Regions from separate parts of the Vibrio sp. Vf1514 genome, predicted to be linked through region 1. Evidence: predicted binding sites of a transcription regulator. Region 1 holds the regulator's gene; the other holds the start of a gene.
The links. Region 1 encodes MetJ, which represses methionine synthesis genes. Its sites were predicted from a motif close to TTAGACNTNTANANGTCTAA; they were not measured.

Region 1 (5,316 bases):
GATTGAGGTAGACCTCCGTTTTGCCAGACCCGGTCACCCCATGCAGCAGATAACAGCCAAAGCCGCGCTGACTGTTGACTGACGCAATCGCGATTGCCTGCTCTTGGTTGAGTTTGGGTTTATCGACATCGGCTTCAACCACCTTGGGCCATGGGCGAAACTGCGGCTGCTTCTCCGTGACTTCAATCCAGCCTTTGTCTTGCAAAGTATTAAGCGTGGCACTGGACACCTCTTCATCGAGCATGATCTGATGCGCCACCGGGCCCGGCTCAAGCAAATGCATCACCTGCGCCTGCTTGACCGCGCGGCCAAAGCCTTGCATCAACTGATCGCGCCCACGTTCGGTCATGTACCACTCTTTACTGCTGGCAAAATCAGCCGGTTTACCTTTGCGCAGCGCACTCGGCATCGCATTGGCCAACGTGTCGCCGAGTGGATATTGATAAAACTGGCTGCACCATTGCAACAAGCGGTACAGCGTTTCTGGCCACACGGGCTGAGAATCGAGCACTGCTTTGATCGCTTTGAGCTGCTCGCGCGGAAACGCCGATTCCTGCGCCAACGCCGTCACCACACCGACCAGCGTCTGGCGGCCAAACGGCACCGACACACGGCCGCCGATGATCGGAAACAAATGGTTGGGGATCAGGTAATCAAATTGCTTATCCAGTGGTACCGGCAGGGCGACACGGGCAATACTTGGGCGCATAACAGTCCGTCAGCAGTCAAAAATGGTGAGAAATCACAGTCTACTGGATGCGGGTGGGAAATTCGACCCACAAATAGTGGCGAAAATAACGCCGAAAGCGGTTGATCCGGCGCGGGGGATTCATTAATATATCGCGCCTTGAAGATGCTTGGTCACCAAGGCTGAGTATCGAACAGTATCATTAACATTACGTGTGGTGTCCGACATTGATTCGGATAGCGACACGGCCTAAATTGAGGTTATCCCATGAAAGCTGGTATCCACCCAGAATACAAAGAAGTAACAGCGTCTTGCTCTTGCGGCAACACTTTCGTTTTCAAATCAACTCTAGGTAAAGACGCTCTGCACCTGGACGTATGTGACCAGTGCCACCCATTCTACACTGGTAAACAACGTGTTGTTGACACTGGCGGCCGTGTTGATCGCTTCAACAAGCGTTTCGGCGCGCTATCAAGCAAGAAGTAATTTCGACTTCACGCGAAGATTCAAAAAGGACGCTCCGGCGTCCTTTTTTCATGCCTGCAATTTCTCCTTACCGCGATCACAAAATAGCTGGTCTTATCAGATTAAATTAGTCAAGTTTTGTACGATTGACCCGCAATCCTGCCTAGGCAGCTTGACAGACATCTATTAGAATAATTCCCCTTTTCCAAAAACAATAAAGAGACCTCCCCTATGTCCGATGACAACCAAGAACTGACGCCGGAAGAAGCATTCCGCCAGCGTGCGCTGGATTACCATGCGTTGCCGATCCCAGGAAAAATTGCTGTTTCTCTAACGAAACCAGCAGATTCTGCTGCAGACTTAGCCCTCGCCTACAGCCCAGGCGTGGCAGAGCCCGTGCGTGAAATCGCGCAAAATGTCGACAACGTTTACAAATACACGGCCAAAGGCAATACCGTGGCAGTGATCTCAAACGGCACCGCCATTCTTGGCTTGGGTAACTTGGGCCCAATGGCATCCAAACCTGTGATGGAAGGAAAAGCCCTGCTATTCAAACGCTTTGCAGGTCTCGATTCCATCGACATCGAAGTCAAACACCGCACCATTGATGAATTCGTCGATACCGTCGCCAACATTGCCGACACCTTTGGCGGGATCAACCTCGAAGACATCAAAGCCCCAGACTGTTTTGAAATCGAGCGTCGCCTGATTGAGCGTTGTGACGTGCCCGTCTTCCACGATGACCAGCACGGCACTGCGATCGTGACCGCCGCTGGCATGCTGAACGCGATTGAACTGCAAGGCAAAAAGCTGGAAGAGTGCATCATCGTCTGCCTTGGCGCAGGCGCTGCGGCCGTGGCGTGTATGGAGCTGCTGATCAAGTGCGGCGCGATGCGTGAAAAAATCTACATGTTGGACCGCAAAGGCGTAATTCACACGCGCCGTGACGATTTGAACGAGTACAAACAGCTGTTCGCCAACAATACCGACAAACGCACATTGGAAGATGTGATTGCCGGGGCTGACCTGTTCCTTGGTGTATCAGGCCCGAACCTGCTGCCAGCCGACGCACTGAAGCTGATGGCCGACAAACCCGTAGTGTTTGCATGTTCAAACCCGGATCCAGAAATCAAACCGGAACTGGCGTACGAAGTGCGCAGCGATTTGATCATGGGCACCGGCCGCAGTGACTACCCGAACCAAGTCAACAACGTGTTGTGTTTCCCATTCATCTTCCGTGGCGCGCTGGACGTACGCGCGAGCGAGATCAACGATGAGATGAAACTGGCCGCGGTCGACGCAATTCGTCAACTGGCCAAAGAAGACGTGCCTGCAGAAGTCCTGAAAGCGGCCGGCGTTGATCACCTGGCATACGGCAACGACTACATCATTCCAAAACCAATGGACCCGCGTCTGCTGCCTCGCGTCGCCAAAGCCGTGGCTCAAGCTGCCGTGGATTCGGGCGTTGCACGCATCGACATGCCACAAGGCTACATGGAAGCGTAAACGCTCCTTGCTTCAAGTGAAGACAAAAAAACCTGGCTCATGGCCAGGTTTTTTTATGCGTGACGTACGTGTGCGCTTAGTCGTCGTAAGCTTCGAACTCGATGCCCATCGCGGTCATCAGCTCTTTCACTTCGGCAGGAATATCATCCGGACGGTCTTTACGCAGATCTTCATCCGTGGGTAGCGGCTGACCGGTGTATGCATGCAAAAACGCTTCACACAGCAGCTCACTGTTTGTTGCATGACGCAGGTTATTGATTTGGCGGCGAGTTCGTTCATCCGTCAGCACTTTCAGCACCTTAAGCGGGATCGACACAGTGATTTTTTTCACCTGCTCGCTCTTTTTCCCATGCTCCGCGTATGGACTAATATAGTCGCCATTCCAGTCTGCCATTGCGCACCTTCGTTGTTTGGATTCGAGTTAGTTTTTCAAAGTCCCCAATTTTAGCGGGATTTACTGCCATAAGCAAAGACATATAGACGTCTAGAAGTGTTGACGTCTTCTTTTTTGCCCAGTAAAGTGTGATGTTATTCAGCGGGGTGATCAGCGTCAGCATGCGTCACCGCCGACTTGGAAGCCAAAACATCGTCAATCAGGAAAGGAAACGCTCATGACCAATCGCAAGCCAGCGACCGTTGCGGTCCGCACGGGTATTGAATCGGACACGCAGTATCACGCTGTGGTTCCCCCCATTTATCTCTCGACTAACTATGGCTTTCCTGCGTTTGGTGAAGTGCCAAAATACGATTACACCCGCTCGGGGAACCCCAATCGTGGTTTGCTCGAACAAGCGCTGTCTGAACTCGAATGCGGCGCGGATGCAGTCGTCACCAACTGCGGTACTTCAGCGCTCAACCTATGGGTTTCTGCCTTCCTGACTCCGCAAGATTTAATCATTGCGCCACACGATTGTTATGGCGGCACATACCGTTTATTCAACACGCGCGCTAAAAAAGGTGACTTCAAAGTGCTGTTTGTCGATCAATCTGACGAACAGGCGCTGGCCGCGGCGATGGCCCAACACCCGAAACTGGTGCTGCTGGAAACGCCGTCTAACCCGCTGGTGCGGGTGGTCGACATCGAAAAAATCTGCCAGCAAGCCCACGCGGTCGGCGCGCTGGTGGCGGTCGACAATACCTTTTTGACACCGGTGTACCAAAAGCCCCTGACGCTCGGCGCTGACTTTGTGGTGCACTCCACCACCAAATACCTCAACGGTCACTCAGACGTGATTGGCGGCGTGATTATCAGCAAAGCGGCTCAGCATGCCGAAGAGCTGAAATGGTGGGGCAACTGCATTGGTGCAACGGGCACGCCATTTGATAGCTACATGACGCTGCGCGGCTTGCGCACGCTCGGCGCGCGGATGCGCGTGCATGAAGAAAGCTCCCAACTCATCCTCAACTACCTGCAAAGCCAATCGCTGGTGAAGGTCATTTACCACCCGAGCCTGCCAGAGCATCCGGGTCACGAGATTGCGAAAAAGCAGCAGGTCGGTTTTGGTTCCATGCTCAGTTTTGAGTTTGCGGGCTCGTTTGAACAACTGAAATATTTTGTCGGCAAACTCGACCTGTTCTCGCTGGCGGAATCACTCGGCGGCGTCGAAAGTTTGGTGTGTCACCCTGCGTCGATGACGCACCGCGCGATGGGCGAAGAAGCCCTCGCTGAAGCGGGCGTATCACAGCAACTGCTGCGTTTGTCGGTTGGTTTGGAAGATGCCTCTGACCTGATTGCCGATCTGGATCAGGCATTCAACAAAGCTAAGGAGGCCTTTTAATGACTCAGTCGCGTCAACTGCATAAATTTGGCGGTAGCAGTCTCGCAGACCCAGAATGTTATCAACGCGTGGCGCATATTCTGCAGGAATATTCTCAGCCCGACGATTTGGTGGTGGTGTCCGCTGCGGGCAAAACCACCAACCGGCTGATCGCGTTTCTCGATGCGTTGAATAAAGACGGTCGCATCGCGCATGAAACCCTGCAATCCCTGCGCGTATATCAAAGTGAACTGATTGAAGGCTTGTTAGAAAGCGATGCCGCCGATCGGTTACTGACCCAATTGAATGGTGAATTCGTCGCACTGGGCGAACTCACGGCGCCGCTGAGCACCGCGCAACAAGCGGCCGTGCTTGGTCATGGTGAAGTGTGGTCTTCTCGCCTGCTGGCGGCACTGCTGAACCAACTGCAACTCCCCGCTGCCGCGCAAGATGCGCGCGTGTTTCTGCGCGCTGAAAGTGGCACGCAACCCGAAGTGGATCGCGCCCGCTCTTACCCACTGCTCAAAGAAGTGTTGGCACAACACGCACATCATCGCGTGGTGATCACCGGCTTTATGGCGCAAAACGACGCAGGGGAAACCGTACTGCTCGGGCGCAATGGCTCCGATTACTCGGCAACGGTGATTGGCGCACTGGCGGAAGTCGACCGCGTGACGATTTGGAGCGATGTGGCGGGCGTCTACAGCGCCGACCCGCGTTTGGTCAGCGATGCCTGCCTGCTGCCACTGCTGCGTTTGGATGAAGCCAACGAACTGGCACGCTTGGCAGCCCCTGTATTACACAGCCGCACGTTGCAACCCGTCGCCCAAAGTGCGATGGATCTCAGCTTACGTTGCAGCTACCAGCCGGAATCCGGTTCTACGCGCATTGAACGCGTGC
Region 2 (5,316 bases), 1.6 Mb from region 1:
AATTCGCAATTTGCGGGACAATCAACGTAAGAAAGGGGTTGCGCAAGAGGTCTCGGCGAAAGCAAGTGCGCACGCGCCGACATTGAACTTTGGCGGTCAGAAAGCTGAGTTGTGGTGTCCTGGCGGCGAAGCGGCGTTTGTCAAAACCATGGCGGTAGAAAGCAAGCTGTTTGCGCAACAGGTTTTGTGGTTCACGACCCTGATTTCGAAAAGCGATAATGTGCGCTGGTTGAAAAAACAACTGGAGAAAGTTGGCGTTCAGTCGATAAAAGTAGTAGAGATGCAACAAGGACAGAAAGTCAGTCGCTTTGTGGCATGGACGTTTCAAAATGCCGAACAACGCAAGGGGTGGCTGAGCGAAAAATGCTAAACTAATTCACAAGATAACAGCAGAGGAGGTTGGCCATGGACTTTGAAATCTATTCACCATGTCAGCCTGATTGGCTATGTGTACCGTTTCTTTCTGTATTCTCGATTATCTTACTGATCGGTCTTGTGCTGTTTATTCGTATCTTATATCGCGAATATCTTAAGATTCAGCGTTCTAAAAAGGTTCGACGTTTACGCCGAACCCATTACCGCGACCGCAAAGGCGGTAAAGATGGCCGCCCAACCAACATCGGCAAGCGGCGCTGATCATGAGGGAGAAAGTGTCAGAAGAATGTGCTGATACTTTTTCTCCAATGCGGTATTGCCCGCCTGTTTTTCCAGTTCCACCAACAATTCTAATGAGGCTTTTTGATAGCCATAGCGCTGATGAAATGCCATCAATTTGATTCGAGCTTGGGTGAAGTCACCTTGTTCGATCTCCAGTTTTGACAGCTGTAACACGGAGCGAACGCGAGTCGGATCGTGGTCGATGGCGCGTTTAAAATAATAAGCGGCTTTCGATTTGTCACCGGATTTGAGCGCGCAAAACGCCGCATTCTCATAGCTGGCAGAAATCAGATAGTAGTAGGGCTGTTCGACAGCGCGGTTGAAGTAGGTGTCGGCTTGTTGATATTCGCCATGCTTGCACAGAAATGTCCCGTAATTATTGAGCACATTCCCGTTCTTCGGATGATCGCGCAGCGCCGCGCGGTATGCTTGGCGAGCGGCATCCGTTTCGTCGACGATTTCAAAGTAGTGGGCCATCGAGAGTTGTGCGCGGTAATAATGAGGGGCGTGTTGCAGCGCTTTTTCGAGGTTTTCCCGCGCTTTGATCATTCGGCCGTTGTCTAGATACCCTAGCCCGAGCGCAATGCGTGATTCCGCCATTTCGACCGGATCGCTTTTCACATCGTGGTTGTCTGATTCGGTAACCGTCACGCACCCCGTGAGGCTGATTGCGCCTAGCAACATCCATTGGTATTTCATTCGCACTCTCCTTCGCTTGCGGCACAATGATAAGCACGTCAGGCGCTTCGCCCAGTTGCGCGGGGAAACATTGCGAGTCAGTTGGCAAACATACGGCTCAAGGTGTGCAGATTGCGAGCGAGATAAAACTGCCCAACCGCGCATAAAAAAGGCCGCGTGAGCGGCCTGAGCGGGGCAATATTGATTAATCGTCTTTGGTGAAGCGATCTTCGCTGAAATGTTCCAGATCGTACGGCGTTTGTTGGTAAACGCAGTAGTTGAGCCAGTTTGCAAACAGCAAATGCCCGTGGCTGCGCCAACTGGCGCGTGGTGTTTGCGAGGGGTCATCATTTCGGTAGTAATTGACCGGAATCATGGGGTCAAGCCCTTCACCCACATCACGAACGTATTCATTGTGCAGCGTGAGGGAATCGTATTCCGGATGCCCGGTCACGAACACGTTGCGTTTGTCTTTGGTGGATGCCAAATACACACCCGCTTCGTCTGATGTCGCCAGAATATCCAGATCGGTATGTGTATCCAGAAATCCGGGCTCAAAATCGGCGTAACGTGAGTGAGGTGCAAGGAATGTATCATCAAACCCGCGTGTCAGCGGATGGAACGGCTGCAGCGTTTCATGGTGATACACGCCAGACAACTTCTCTTCTCGAGTGCGTTTTGGCAGGTTATACAACAGTTTTAGGCCAGCTTGTGCTGCCCAACACACATACAGTGTGGAGGTGACATGCTCTTTGGCCCATTCCATGATGCGTTGCAAATGATCCCAATACACCACATCCTCAAATTGCACTAAACCTAAAGGCGCGCCAGTAATGATCAGACCATCGAAGTTACGATGACTAATGATTTCAAATTGGCGATAGAACTCGTTTAGATGCTCTTCTGGGGTGTTTTTGCTTGGGCGATCGTCGATGCGCAGCAATTCAATGTCCACCTGAAGCGGTGAATTGGACAACAGACGCAAGAACTGCGTTTCTGTCTCAATTTTCTTGGGCATCAGATTTAAGATCAGCACTTTCAGCGGACGAATTTCTTGCGTGGATGCCCGAGATTCAGGCATTACGAAGATGTTTTCTTTGCGTAGAACATCAGTTGCAGGCAATTGATCGGGGATCTTAATCGGCACAGCTTTCTCCCTAAGCGTTACATTTGGACGTCTATACTTCTAGACTTATAACCTAACTCCTAGAAGTTGTCGATAGCAAAATGCAGCGAACGCCAAATTAAGTTAGTATAAAAGCTACGATTTTCCTAATCAAAACAGACCATGACGCTCACCTTAACCTTGATTCGCGGTTTGCCCGGTTCCGGTAAATCCACACTGGCGAAAACCTTGCCGGGCGTGCATTTGGAAGCGGATATGTTTTTTGTCAATGCGCAGGGGGAGTACCATTATCGCCCTGAGTGGATCGGCAAAGCGCACGAATGGTGTCAGCAGGCATGTGAACGCGAGTTGGCGCAAGGAAATAGCGTGGTGGTGGCGAACACGTTCGTTCGTCATTGGGAAATGAGTGCCTATAAAAAACTGGCGCGAACATATCGCGCCAAATTGGTCATTCAAGTCTGTCGGGGGAATTTCCAGAATATTCATGGTGTTGACCCCGCCACCATTGAGCGCATGCGTCAGCAATGGCAGGCATAAAGCGCTTAATCGCGATGCGCTAACTCACCTTGACCTGTGCGTTGAAACTGCCACCATGCCAAAACACCCCAACCGATGGTTTGAAGCCATAACAGCGTCCATTGTGGCGCGATCTGCCGCCATTCTGCGCCCATCTGGTTCAATGCCAAAAATCCCTGAATCCCCGGTGTACTCGGAAATAGCTTCGACAGCCAAACCAACGGCGTGGGAATCGCTTCAATCGGCCAGATAAAGCCCGCAGAAAAGACCAGCGGCATCGAGCTGATCAGCACCACCAAGGTCACCAGTTCACGACGTGGCGTGATGGCGCCAAGCCAAATACCGATAAAGCAAGCACTGAGCAAAAAGGGCAGCAGCAGTGTGAGCAATTGTCCTGCGCTGGCCAGTGTGTTCACGCCGTGAGAGGTGAAACTGGCGCCGAAGTAATACATGCTGAGCAGGTAGTAGCAGGCGACGATGATGCATGTTCGCACCAAAACCAACCGCAGCGGCGACACTCGGCTCCAATAGCCGCGTCCTTGCTTTTGTGTGCCGACCATCAAACCCGACGACATCGCCAGCGTTTGTTGCAGGATCAGCACAAACACCGCAGGCACCACGTAGTCAACGTAGCCCATGCGTGCGTTAAACGTCGGTTTAAGGTTTGATTGCGTTGCGGCATAGTGATGCGTGGCCAGCGCCATCGGTTCGCCTTCCATCACCAAGCGAGAGACTTTGGCTTTGGCTGAAACCGTGCCGCCCACCTGCGCCAAACCTTCCACAATGGTGCCGTAAACCAGAAAGTAAGACGCGTCACCGGCGTACGCTAAGGTTGGGCTTTTTCCTAGCAGCAAGTCTTTGTAAAAATGCTCAGGGATCACCAAGATGCCACTCACTTTGCCATCCAGAAACGCCTGTTTGGCGTCTTCAATCGAATGATCGCGCTGAACGACGTGTACTTGCGGTGTCGCATCCACCATGCGTTCCAGTTGATAGCTGGCCTGACTTTTATCAAGGTTCACCACGCTAATGGTTTGCTCACGTGGCGTCTGGTGACTGTAGGGCAGTGGATAAAGGAACGAATAGAACACCACGCCGCCAATCATGGTCAACATGACGACCGGATTAGTGAAAAGTGCTTTCAGTTCGGCTTTAAACAGTTCAAGCAGGGTCATGGGCACTCCTTACAGCCTGTTCTTTGCGTTGGTGTTTGCGGATCAGCGCCACGGTTAGCAGCAGCGGGAGAATGTATCCCGCCATCGGCCACAAGTGGGCAAGCGATTTCGCCGCGTTTAACCCATAACTGACTTGGCTCACTTGCACTTCAATGTAGTGGCTGATGGGCAGCAGGCTACGCCACGCTTGCGCCAGCGATCCCATATCCGATGTTGGAAAAGTGATGCCCATAAACGCAAAGCTCGGCGCGGTAAAGGCGCCTGCAAAGCTCATGGCTCGCGCGGGATCCAAAGTGAGGAAGTAGAACGCGGCGCCCATGATCATGCAGGCGATCGCCGTCAGTAGCTGTGCGACCAGCATCACCATCATGCTGCCATGCATTGGCCACTCCAGCACCGTGTAAAACCACACCAGAAATGCGCCGCCTTGCAGCACGAAAATGGGATAGTAGGGCGCTAGCGTGCGCGTTAAATTTCGCAAGGGGCGGTTACCCAACCATGCGTTGAGTCCGTATTCGCGATAGTTGGCCGTCAGGATCAAAATGGTGCTCACCACCACCACGATCTGCCACAACGCAGGCACAATGGCCGACACCAAAAACTGGGCGTAGTTGGTGTTTTTGTTAAACAGCGCTGTAATTTGCGTGCGCACGGGCACTGAACGCCCCATCGCGCTGAGGGTGGTTTGGTCGCCAGAAGCGAGTGTTTTCACCACATCAATTTTTGCGTTGAGTGTGCCTTGAACTTGCACCACGGCGGAGTTGATCAGGCGGCCCACCAGAATGTACTGGCTGTTGTAAAAGGTTGTGACGCGTGGTTGCTCGCCGCGATAAATCGCTTTATCAAACTGATACGGAATGACCACGTAAGCGTAGATGTCACTGGTCACCAAATCATCTTTGGCTTGGGCTACGTTTTGATAGTGGCGGGTGACCGCCAGCGTCGATGTCGCGTCAAGATCACGCACCAACTGGCGAGACAGCTGACTGTGCGACAAATCCACCACGCCAATCGGTAGGTTCTGCGCGATACCCGCCGAGAAAATCCACCAGATGGAACCGGCCAGCAGCAGGGGAACCCACGTCAGACAGGCCAGTAACCAATGGTCGTGGCGCAGCAGTTGCCATTGAGAAGGAAGAGCGCGGCGCATCACTTACAACTCAA

Region 2: the regulator MetJ is predicted to act here: its motif matches at 2,506-2,525, upstream of metA (homoserine O-acetyltransferase MetA).

The regions. Positions count from the first base shown of each region.
Region 1 is NZ_CP197267.1:2,929,001-2,934,316, forward strand. It holds gene priA (primosomal protein N') at 1-709, opposite strand, end outside; gene rpmE (50S ribosomal protein L31) at 956-1,174, shown strand; gene ACS18Q_RS13630 (malic enzyme-like NAD(P)-binding protein) at 1,385-2,659, shown strand; gene metJ (met regulon transcriptional regulator MetJ) at 2,736-3,053, opposite strand; gene ACS18Q_RS13640 (O-succinylhomoserine (thiol)-lyase) at 3,271-4,437, shown strand; gene ACS18Q_RS13645 (bifunctional aspartate kinase/homoserine dehydrogenase II) at 4,437-5,316, shown strand, end outside.
Region 2 is NZ_CP197267.1:1,361,234-1,366,549, forward strand. It holds gene rlmF (23S rRNA (adenine(1618)-N(6))-methyltransferase RlmF) at 1-370, shown strand, start outside; gene ACS18Q_RS06350 (hypothetical protein) at 406-636, shown strand; gene pilW (type IV pilus biogenesis/stability protein PilW) at 637-1,356, opposite strand; gene metA (homoserine O-acetyltransferase MetA) at 1,541-2,482, opposite strand; gene ACS18Q_RS06365 (ATP-binding protein) at 2,624-2,998, shown strand; gene ACS18Q_RS06370 (ABC transporter permease) at 3,004-4,152, opposite strand; gene ACS18Q_RS06375 (ABC transporter permease) at 4,139-5,302, opposite strand; gene ACS18Q_RS06380 (HlyD family secretion protein) at 5,306-5,316, opposite strand, start outside.